2 linked regions of the Rhodobacter capsulatus SB 1003 genome follow. The protein of the gene in region 1 interacts with the protein of each later gene in a pairwise test. Links are inferred from orthologs where the notes say so. Each region holds a gene or a part of one and is shown in the gene's direction. Other genes may lie near its edges.

Region 1 (4,680 bases):
GGTTTGGCAGGTGATGCCGACACCGGTTCTACCGGCTGTTCGGCATGTCTTCATTCCCGACCCCGCCGCAAGGCCGGGGGGTTAAGTGCTGTGTGGCAAGTGTCGGTACGAAACGCTGATGGAAAAAGACATGACGAACGAACTCTGGGGGCAGGTGTGCAATGAACTTCAAAGGACCGTCGGCCGGACCAATTTCAACACCTGGATCGCACCCCTGCAGCTGATCGAGCTGTCGGACGGCATCGTTTCGTTCGAAGCGCCGACGAAATTCATGTGCGACTGGGTTTCGCGCAATTATGGTGAACCGATCCTGCGCGAGCTGCGCAATTCCGGCATGGCGGTCGAACGGGTGGCGATCCGCGTGCCCGAGGGACGTCCGATGCCCGCGCCCGAAGCCCGGCCGATGCCGGAAAAGGCCCCTGCCCCGGCGCGCAAGGCCGCAAGGGTCAGCGAGGATCAGGACCTTCCCGGGGCGCCGCTGGATGCGCGCTTCACCTTTGACAGCTTCGTCGTCGGCAAGCCGAACGAGCTGGCCCATGCCGCCGCCCGCCGCGTCGCCGAGGGGGGGCCGGTGACCTTCAACCCGCTGTTCCTCTATGGCGGCGTCGGGCTGGGCAAGACCCACCTGATGCATGCGATCGCGCACGAGCTGCAGACCCAGCATGGCGAGCTGCGGGTGCTGTATCTCTCGGCCGAACAGTTCATGTATCGCTTCGTGCAGGCCCTGCGCGACCGGCAGATCATGGATTTCAAGGAGCTGTTCCGCTCGGTCGATGTGCTGATGGTCGATGACGTGCAATTCATCGCCGGCAAGGACAGCACGCAGGAAGAATTCTTCCATACGTTCAATGCCCTGGTTGATCAGGGCAAGCAGATCGTGATTTCCGCCGACCGCGCGCCGGGGGAAATCAAGGATCTCGAGGACCGGATCAAGAGCCGGTTGCAATGCGGTCTGGTCGTCGATCTGCATCCGACCGATTACGAGCTGCGTCTGGGCATCCTGCAGACCAAGACCGAGATTCATGCCGCCCGCAATCCGGGGCTTGTCGTGGCCTCGGGCGTGCTGGAATTCCTGGCGCATCGGATCACCACGAACGTGCGCGTGCTGGAAGGCGCGCTGACGCGGCTTTTCGCCTTTGCCTCGCTGGTCGGGCGGGAGATCACGCTCGATCTGGCACAGGAATGTCTGGCCGATATCCTGCGCGCCTCGGACCGCCGCGTGACGATCGAGGAGATCCAGCGCAAGGTGGCCGAGCATTACAATGTCCGGCTCTCGGACATGATCGGGCCGAAGCGGCTGCGCACCATCGCCCGGCCGCGGCAGGTGGCGATGTATCTGTCGAAGCACCTGACCACCCGCAGCTTGCCCGAAATCGGGCGGCGCTTTGGCGGGCGCGATCACACGACGATCATGCATGGCATCCGCAAGATCGACGAGCTGATGACGACTGATCGGCAACTGGCCGAGGATATCGGGCTGCTGAAGCGGCTGATGGAATCCTGAAACCCTTGACGCCCCGCGCAAAGCGGCGGAATGTCCGGAAAAATCTTGTTCCGGCGCGGCGGCATGTTACCTTGCCGCCCCCGGGAACCGGTGAGGAATGGATATGAAGATCAGCATCGAACGCGCCGCCCTGCTCAAGGCGGTGTCTCAGGCCCAGTCGGTTGTCGAGCGGCGCAACACGATTCCGATCCTGGCCAACGTGCTGATCGAGGCCGAGGGCTCGACCGTGTCCTTCCGCGCCACCGACCTTGACATCGAGGTGGTGGACAAGGCCCCGGCCCAGGTCGAACGCGCGGGGGCAACCACGGTTTCGGCGGTGATGCTGCACGAGATCGTGCGCAAGCTGCCCGACGGATCGCTGGTGCAGCTGTCGGACGACGCGGCGGCGGGGCGGCTTTCGGTGATGGCCGGGCGGTCAAGCTTCAATCTGGCGACCTTGCCGCGCGAGGATTTCCCGGTGATGGCTTCGTCCGAATATACCGCGAATTTCGCCGCCAAGGCGGGGGTGCTGAAACGGCTTTTCGACAAGTCGAAATTCGCGATCTCGACCGAGGAGACGCGCTATTACCTGAACGGCGTCTACATGCATGTGGCGACCGGCGAAGACGGCCCCGCCCTGCGCTGCGTCGCGACCGACGGGCACCGGCTGGCGCGGATCGACGCCGTGCTGCCCGAGGGGGCGAATGGCATGCCGGGCGTGATCGTGCCGCGCAAGACGGTGAACGAGCTGCGCAAGCTGCTGGACGATGACGAGGCGCAGATTGCGGTCTCGGTCAGCGAGACCAAGGTGCGCTTTGCGACGCCGGAAATCACCCTGACGTCCAAGGTGATTGACGGCACTTTCCCCGATTACACCCGCGTCATTCCGATGGGGAACACCCGGCGGCTGGAGGTCGATGCGGCCGAGTTTGCCAAGGCGGTGGACCGCGTGGCCACCGTGTCTTCGGAACGCTCGCGCGCGGTGAAGCTGAGCCTCGACGAGGACCGGCTGGTGCTCTCGGTCAATGCCCCGGATGCGGGCGCGGCCGAAGAGGAACTCGCCGTGGCTTACGGCGACGAGCGGCTGGAGATCGGCTTCAACGCGAAATATCTGCTGGAAATCGCAAGCCAGGTGGACCGCGAAAATGCGGTCTTCCTGTTCAACTCCTCGGGCGATCCGACGCTGATGCGCGAGGGGAACGATACTTCGGCGGTCTATGTCGTGATGCCGATGCGCGTGTGACGCGGGCAGCAAGGGCGTATTTGGACCAAGAAGAAACGGGGCCGCGATGCTGCGGGATCTGACGCTTTTGCAGTTCCGCTCGCATCGGCGTGCGGTTCTGGCGCTGGATGCGCGGCCGGTCGCGCTTTACGGGCCGAACGGCGCGGGCAAGACCTCGGTGCTGGAGGCGGTGTCGCTCTTGTCCCCCGGGCGGGGGCTGCGCCGCGCCTCGGCCGAGGAGCTGATCCGGCGGCAGGAACAGGTCGGCTGGAAGATCCGCGCGACGCTGACGGATTATGAAGTGGAAACCTCGGCCCTGCCCGGTGCCTCGCGCGAGGTGCTGATCGACGGCAAGGCCGCCGCGCAGGTCGCCTTGGGGCGGTTGTTGCGGGTGTTGTGGCTGGTGCCCGCGATGGACCGGCTCTGGATCGAGGCGGCCGAGGGGCGGCGGCGGTTTCTGGACCGGATGACGCTCTCGTTCTTTCCCACCCATGCCGAAGCCGTGCTGGCCTATGAAAAGGCGATGCGCGAACGCAACCGGCTGTTGAAGGACGAGATCCGCGATGCCGCCTGGTATGGCGCGCTGGAGACCCGGATGGCCGAGGCAGGCGCCCTGATGACCGCGCATCGGCGGCAGGCCTTGGCGCAGCTGGCAACAGCGCAGGCGGGGGCGGCGACGGCCTTTCCGGCGGCCGATCTGGGTCTGACGGCCGAGGGGCCCGAGGATCTGGCCACGGCGCTGGCCGAGGGGCGGCGCCGCGACATGGCGGCCGGGCGGACGCTGGAGGGTCCGCATCGGGTCGATCTGACGGCAGTCTACGCGGAAAAGGCGATCCCGGCCGATCAATGCTCGACCGGCGAGCAAAAGGCGCTTCTGATTTCGCTTCTGCTGGCCAATGCCCGGGCGCTGGCCGGGGAAAATACCGTGCTGCTTCTGGACGAGGTCGCCGCGCATCTCGATGCCGGGCGGCGGGCGGCGCTTTATGACGAAATCTGCGCCCTGCCCGCGCAGGTGCTGATGACCGGCACCGGAGCCGAGCTTTTCGACAGCTTGGGCGAGCGGGGCCGTTATTGGCAGGTGACCGAGGTCGCGGGAACCTCGGAACTGGTGGAAAGCCGCCCCTGAAACGCTGAATATTGTGCCCAAGGCGTGACATTGCCTGGCCGAAACTCTATAAGTCCGCAACGAAAAGCAGGATAGGCGCGGATGACCGAAACCCCGAAGAACAAAGCCGAATATGGCGCGGAGTCGATCAAGGTCCTGAAGGGCCTCGAAGCGGTGCGCAAACGCCCCGGCATGTATATCGGCGACACCGACGACGGCTCGGGCCTGCATCACATGGTCTATGAGGTCGTCGACAACGGCATCGACGAGGCCCTGGCGGGCCATGCGAATTACGTTGCGGTGAAGATCCACGCCGACAGCTCGGTTTCGGTGCGCGACAACGGCCGCGGCATCCCGGTCGACATCCACCCCGAAGAGGGTGTCTCGGCGGCCGAGGTCATCATGACCCAGCTGCATGCGGGCGGCAAATTCAACAACACCGACGAGGGCGGCAACGCCTACAAGGTCTCGGGCGGGTTGCACGGCGTCGGCGTTTCGGTGGTGAACGCGCTCTCGGACTGGCTGGAGCTGAAGGTCTGGCGCAATGACAAGGTCTATTTCGCCCGGTTCGAAAAGGGCGATTGCGTGGTTCATGTCCACGAGATCGGCGAGGCCCCGGGCGAAAAGGGCACCGAGGTCCGGTTCATGGCGTCGGCCAAGACCACCGACCCCGAGGGGACGTTCTCGAACCTCGATTACGTCTTCAAGACGCTGGAAACCCGGCTGCGGGAACTGGCCTTCCTGAATTCCGGCGTGCGGATCATTCTGGAAGATGAACGCCCCGCGGAACCGCTGCGCAGCGAGCTGCATTACGAGGGCGGCGTTCGGGAATTCGTCAAATACCTCGACCGGTCGAAAACCGCGGTGATG
Region 2 (4,903 bases), 870 kb from region 1 along the record:
CCCTCGTTGCAGCCCTCCTTGGTGCCGGTCAGCCCCTCGGCGCGCAGCCAGTCCAGCAGGCTTTGGGTCGGATCCTCGATCCGCACCCGCCGGGTTTCTCCATTGAGAAGAAACGCAATTTCCATGGCGTCTTCCGCCGCGATACCGGTTTCCGGCCTCCCCCGCCCGATGCGGCGTAGAGCGGGGGGCTCTCCCTGATCCAGCTTTGCGCAAGGCTTTGGCGCTGGCAAGGATTTCGGCCCGCGGCCGCGTGAAAATGCACCGCATGGTCAATTATTGGGCGGCTTGCCCCGCCCCGTTGCTGCCCGTAGTCTGCGGCAATGAGTGATCCCCGATTCATCCACCTGCGCGTGCACACCGAATATTCGCTGCTTGAGGGCGCGGTTCCGGTGAAGAAGCTGATCAAGCTCTGCGACGCGATGAACATGCCCGCCATCGCCGTGACCGACACCAATGCGATGTTCGCGGCGCTGGAATTTTCCGTTCTGGCGCAAGGGGCTGGGTTGCAACCGATCGTCGGCTGCCAGGTTTCGGTCGCCTATGAGGTCGCGGCCCCCGGCGAGAAGCCGCGCCTGCCCGCGCCGGTCGTGCTGCTTGCCCAGAACGAGGCGGGCTACATGAATCTGATGAAGCTTTCCTCCTGCCTTTACGTCGACAAGGGCGGGCAGCTGCCGCAGGTGACGCTTGAGGATCTGGAGGCCCATGCCGAGGGGCTGATCTGCTTGAGCGGCGGGGCCGAGGGGCCGGTGGGCAAGCTTTTGCAGCACTCTCAGGCGGGCAAGGCGCGGCTGTTGATGGAGCGGCTGGCGGCCTGTTACCCGACCCGGCTTTACGTCGAGCTGCAGCGCCATCCGGGCGAGGGCGGGCAGCTGACCGAGGGCGAGCGGATGACCGAGCGGCCCTTTGTCGAAATGGCCTATGACCTCGGCCTGCCGCTGGTGGCGACGAATGACGTCTACTTTCCAAAATCCGACATGTACGAGGCGCATGATGCGATGATCTGCATCGCCGAGGGCGCCTATGTCGATCAGATCGAGCCGCGCCGCCGCCTGACGCCGCAGCATTATCTCAAGACCGAGGCCGAGATGGCGGCCTTGTTTGCCGATCTGCCCGAGGCGCTTGAAAACACGGTTGAAATCGCCAAGCGCTGCGCCTTTGCCGCGTTCAAGCGCAAGCCGATCCTGCCGCGGTTCGCCGATGACGAGGTGGAGGAACTCCGCCGTCAGGCCTGGGAGGGACTGCGCGCAAGGCTGGCCGTGATACCGCATGCGGTGCCGGTTGCCGAATACGAAGAAAGATTGAAATTCGAACTTGGCATCATCGAACAGATGGGCTTTCCCGGCTACTTCCTGATCGTGGCCGACTTCATCAAATGGGGCAAGTCGCAGGGGATTCCGGTCGGTCCGGGGCGGGGGTCCGGGGCGGGGTCGCTGGTGGCTTACGCGCTGACGATCACCGACCTTGACCCGTTGCGCTACAGCTTGCTGTTCGAGCGCTTTCTGAACCCCGAGCGGGTCTCGATGCCCGACTTCGACATCGACTTCTGCATGGATCGCCGCGAGGAGGTGATCAAATATGTGCAGGGCAAATATGGCCGCGACAAGGTCGGGCAGATCATCACCTTCGGTGCGCTTTTGTCCAAGGCCGCGGTCCGCGACGTCGGCCGGGTCTTGCAGATGTCTTACGGACATGTCGACAAATTGTCGAAAATGATCCCGGTCGAGGGGGTGAAGCCGGTCTCGATCGAAAAGGCGCTGGCGGACGAGCCGCGCCTGCGCGAGGCGGCGAAATCCGAAGAGGTGGTGGCGCGGCTTCTGAACTATGCCCAGGCGATCGAGGGGCTGTTGCGCAACGCCTCGACCCACGCGGCGGGGGTGGTGATCGGCGACCGGCCGCTCGATGCGCTGGTGCCGCTTTATCAGGACCCGCGCTCGGACATGCCCGCGACCCAGTTCAACATGAAATGGGTCGAACAGGCGGGGCTGGTGAAGTTCGACTTTCTGGGGCTGAAGACGCTGACGGTGATTCAGAACGCCGTCAACCTGATCCTCAAATCCGGCCGCCCGCTGCATGTAAACCCTTTGGGCGAAACGCTTTATACGCCCGCCGAGGGGGCCGCGAACGAGATCAACCTGATCCCGATCGACGATGCCAAGACCTATGAACTTTACGCGGCGGCCAAAACGGTCGCGGTGTTCCAGGTCGAATCCACCGGCATGATGGATGCGCTGCGGCGGATGAAACCGACCTGCATCGAGGATATCGTGGCGCTGGTGGCGCTCTATCGTCCCGGCCCGATGGAGAACATTCCGACCTATTGCGAGGTGAAACACGGGCTGCGGCCGCTGGAATCGCTGCATCCGACCATCGACCCGATCCTGAAGGAAACGCAGGGCATCATCGTCTATCAGGAACAGGTGATGCAGATCGCGCAGGTCATGGCGGGCTACAGCCTTGGCGGCGCCGACCTTTTGCGCCGGGCGATGGGGAAGAAAATCGCCGAGGAAATGGCAAAGGAGCGTCCGAAATTCATCGAGGGCGCCAAGGCCACGCACAACATCGACGCGAAAAAGGCGGGTGAAGTCTTTGACCTGCTGGAGAAATTCGCGAACTACGGCTTCAACAAGTCGCACGCCGCCGCCTATGCGATCGTGTCCTATCAGACCGCCTGGCTGAAGGCGAACCACCCCGTCGAATTCATGGCCGGGGTGATGAACTGCGATATCCATCTGACCGACAAGCTGGCGATCTACACCGCCGAGGCGCGGCGGGGGCTGGGGATCGAGGTGGTGCCACCCTGCGTGAACCGCTCGCTCGCCACCTTTGACGTCGTGGATCAGAAGCTGATCTATGCGCTCGGCGCCTTGAAGAATGTCGGCGTCGAGGCCATGCGGCTGATCGAAAAAGCCCGCGAGGACAAGCCCTTCCGCGATCTGGTCGAGTTCGCGCGGCGCTGCGATCTGAAACGGATCGGCAAGCGGCCCTTGGAGATGCTGGCGCGGGCCGGGGCTTTCGACAAGCTTGATCCGAACCGCAAACGCGTGTTCGAAAGCCTCGAATCGCTGATGGCCTGGTCGGCGGCGGTGGCCGAGGCGAAATCCTCGGCGCAGGTGTCGCTGTTTGGCGAGGCGGGCGACGATCTGCCGCCGCCGCGGCTGGCCGATACCGACGACTGGCTGCCGGGCGAACGTCTGGCCGAAGAGCACAAGGCCATCGGCTTTTATCTTTCGGGCCATCCGCTTGATGACTATCTGCCTGCTTTGAAACGCAAAAAGGTGCTGACCCTGGCCGATGTCACGGCCAAGGCGCTGGGGCAGGGGCCTTTCATCGGCAAGATCGCGGGCCAGGTCGCGGCGCGGTCGGAACGCAAATCGGCCAAGGGCAACCGCTTTGCCTTCGTGTCGCTTTCGGACCCCACCGGCCCTTACGAGGTCACGGTTTTTTCCGACACGCTCGAAGCCTGCCGCGCGCATCTGGAGCCGGGGCAGGCGGTGGTGCTGACGGTCAAGGTCGATGTCGAGGGCGAGACGGTGAAGATGCTGTGCCAGACCGCGGCGCCGATCGACACCGTGGCGAGCGACGCCGGGGCCGGATCGGGGCTGCTGATCCATCTGGAAACGCCCGAGGCGGTCTCCTCGGTGGCTGCACTTTTCGAACGTATTGCCGCGGAAGGACGGGTGAAATCGCGCGGACAAGTGACCTTTTCCGTCTTTGACCCGGAAAAGCGCCGTCGCTATCAGATCACCGCCGGACGTGAGCTGCCGGTGAACCCGCAGGTCAAGGGCGCTTTGCGCAGCCTGCGCGGCGTGGTGCAGGTGGAGGAAGTCTGAGCCCGCCTACCAATGCGGCGGCTTTTGATCGGCCAGGGGAATCGCCCCGCCTGCGGCAAATTCGCGCTCGGCCTCGCGCTCGACCAGCATGCCCAAAAGCCGCGACATCCGCTCGATGTCGCGCCCCTGCGCCGCCAGAACGTCGCTCAGCTCGTCCACGGTCTTGCGCAGATGCGCCAGTTCTTCCTCGGCGCGCTCGATCCTGTCGCTCATTTGCCCTCTCGTGCTTGCCGGGGTGGCCCCCATCCGCTACACCCTCGCCCGAGAAACGATCGGGTGCAAGACCATGTCCAGCGAGAAGAAACCGCGCCGTCCGAAGGCCGAGACGCCCAAGGGGTTCCGCGACTATTTCGGCGCCGAGGTGACCGAGAGGGCCGCGATGCTGTCGACCATCGCCGAGGTTTACCGCGCGCATGGCTTCGATCCGCTGGAAACCTCGGCCGTGGAAACGGTCGAGGCTCTGGGCAAGTTCCTGCCCGATGTCGACCGCCCGAACGAAGGCGTCTTTGCCTGGCAGGACGAGGGCGGCGATTGGCTGGCTTTGCGCTATGACATGACGGCGCCCCTGGCCCGCGTCGCGGCGCAGTTCCGCAACGACCTGCCCAGCCCCTATCGGCGCTACACGATGGGCCCGGTCTGGCGGAATGAGAAGCCCGGCCCGGGGCGGTTTCGTCAATTCTATCAATGCGATGCGGATACGGTGGGGGCGGCCTCGGTTGCCGCCGATGCCGAGATCTGCGGCATGCTTTCTGACGCTTTGGAAGCGGTGGGCATCGATCGCGGCGATTACGTCGTGCGGGTCAACAACCGCAAGGTGCTGAACGGCGTGATGGAAGTGGCGGGGGTGCTGGACCCCTCCGACCCGGATCGCTTCGCCGAGGAACGCGGCATCGTGCTGCGCGCTATCGACAAGTTCGACAAGTTCGGCGAGGCGGGCGTGCGCGCGCTGATGGGCAAGGGGCGGCTGGACGAGTCGGGCGATTTCACCAAGGGCGCGGGGCTTTCGGACGCGCAGGCCGATGTGGTGATGGGCTTCATGGAGGCCAAGCGCGACACCGGCGCCGCGACGGCCG

The links. Proteins that work in one complex are often made in the same cells at the same time.
Region 2: the proteins of dnaN (region 1) and dnaE interact in binary tests that used the Escherichia coli proteins (3 or more experiments, as listed by UniProt). The link is inferred for Rhodobacter capsulatus SB 1003 from one-to-one orthologs.

What each region holds. Positions count from the first base shown.
Region 1 is NC_014034.1:221-4,900, forward strand. What follows is about bases 735-3,666. They hold dnaN (DNA polymerase III subunit beta), read left to right. Parts: upstream 735-1,607; coding sequence 1,608-2,726; downstream 2,727-3,666. Other genes in these bases: dnaA (chromosomal replication initiator protein DnaA), read left to right, coding at 735-1,504; recF (DNA replication/repair protein RecF), read left to right, coding at 2,773-3,666. In the rest of the region: more of dnaA, read left to right, coding at 131-734; more of recF, read left to right, coding at 3,667-3,831; gyrB (DNA topoisomerase (ATP-hydrolyzing) subunit B), read left to right, coding at 3,913-4,680. UniProt on the Escherichia coli protein: Confers DNA tethering and processivity to DNA polymerases and other proteins. Acts as a clamp, forming a ring around DNA (a reaction catalyzed by the clamp-loading complex) which diffuses in an ATP-independent manner freely and bidirectionally along dsDNA.
Region 2 is NC_014034.1:872,925-877,827, forward strand. What follows is about bases 1-4,030. They hold dnaE (DNA polymerase III subunit alpha), read left to right. Parts: upstream 1-320; coding sequence 321-3,830; downstream 3,831-4,030. Other genes in these bases: xdhA (xanthine dehydrogenase small subunit), read right to left, coding at 1-125; RCAP_RS03980 (SlyX family protein), read right to left, coding at 3,837-4,030. Outside these bases: more of RCAP_RS03980, read right to left, coding at 4,031-4,043; hisS (histidine--tRNA ligase), read left to right, coding at 4,117-4,903. UniProt on the Escherichia coli protein: DNA polymerase III is a complex, multichain enzyme responsible for most of the replicative synthesis in bacteria. This DNA polymerase also exhibits 3' to 5' exonuclease activity. The alpha chain is the DNA polymerase catalytic subunit.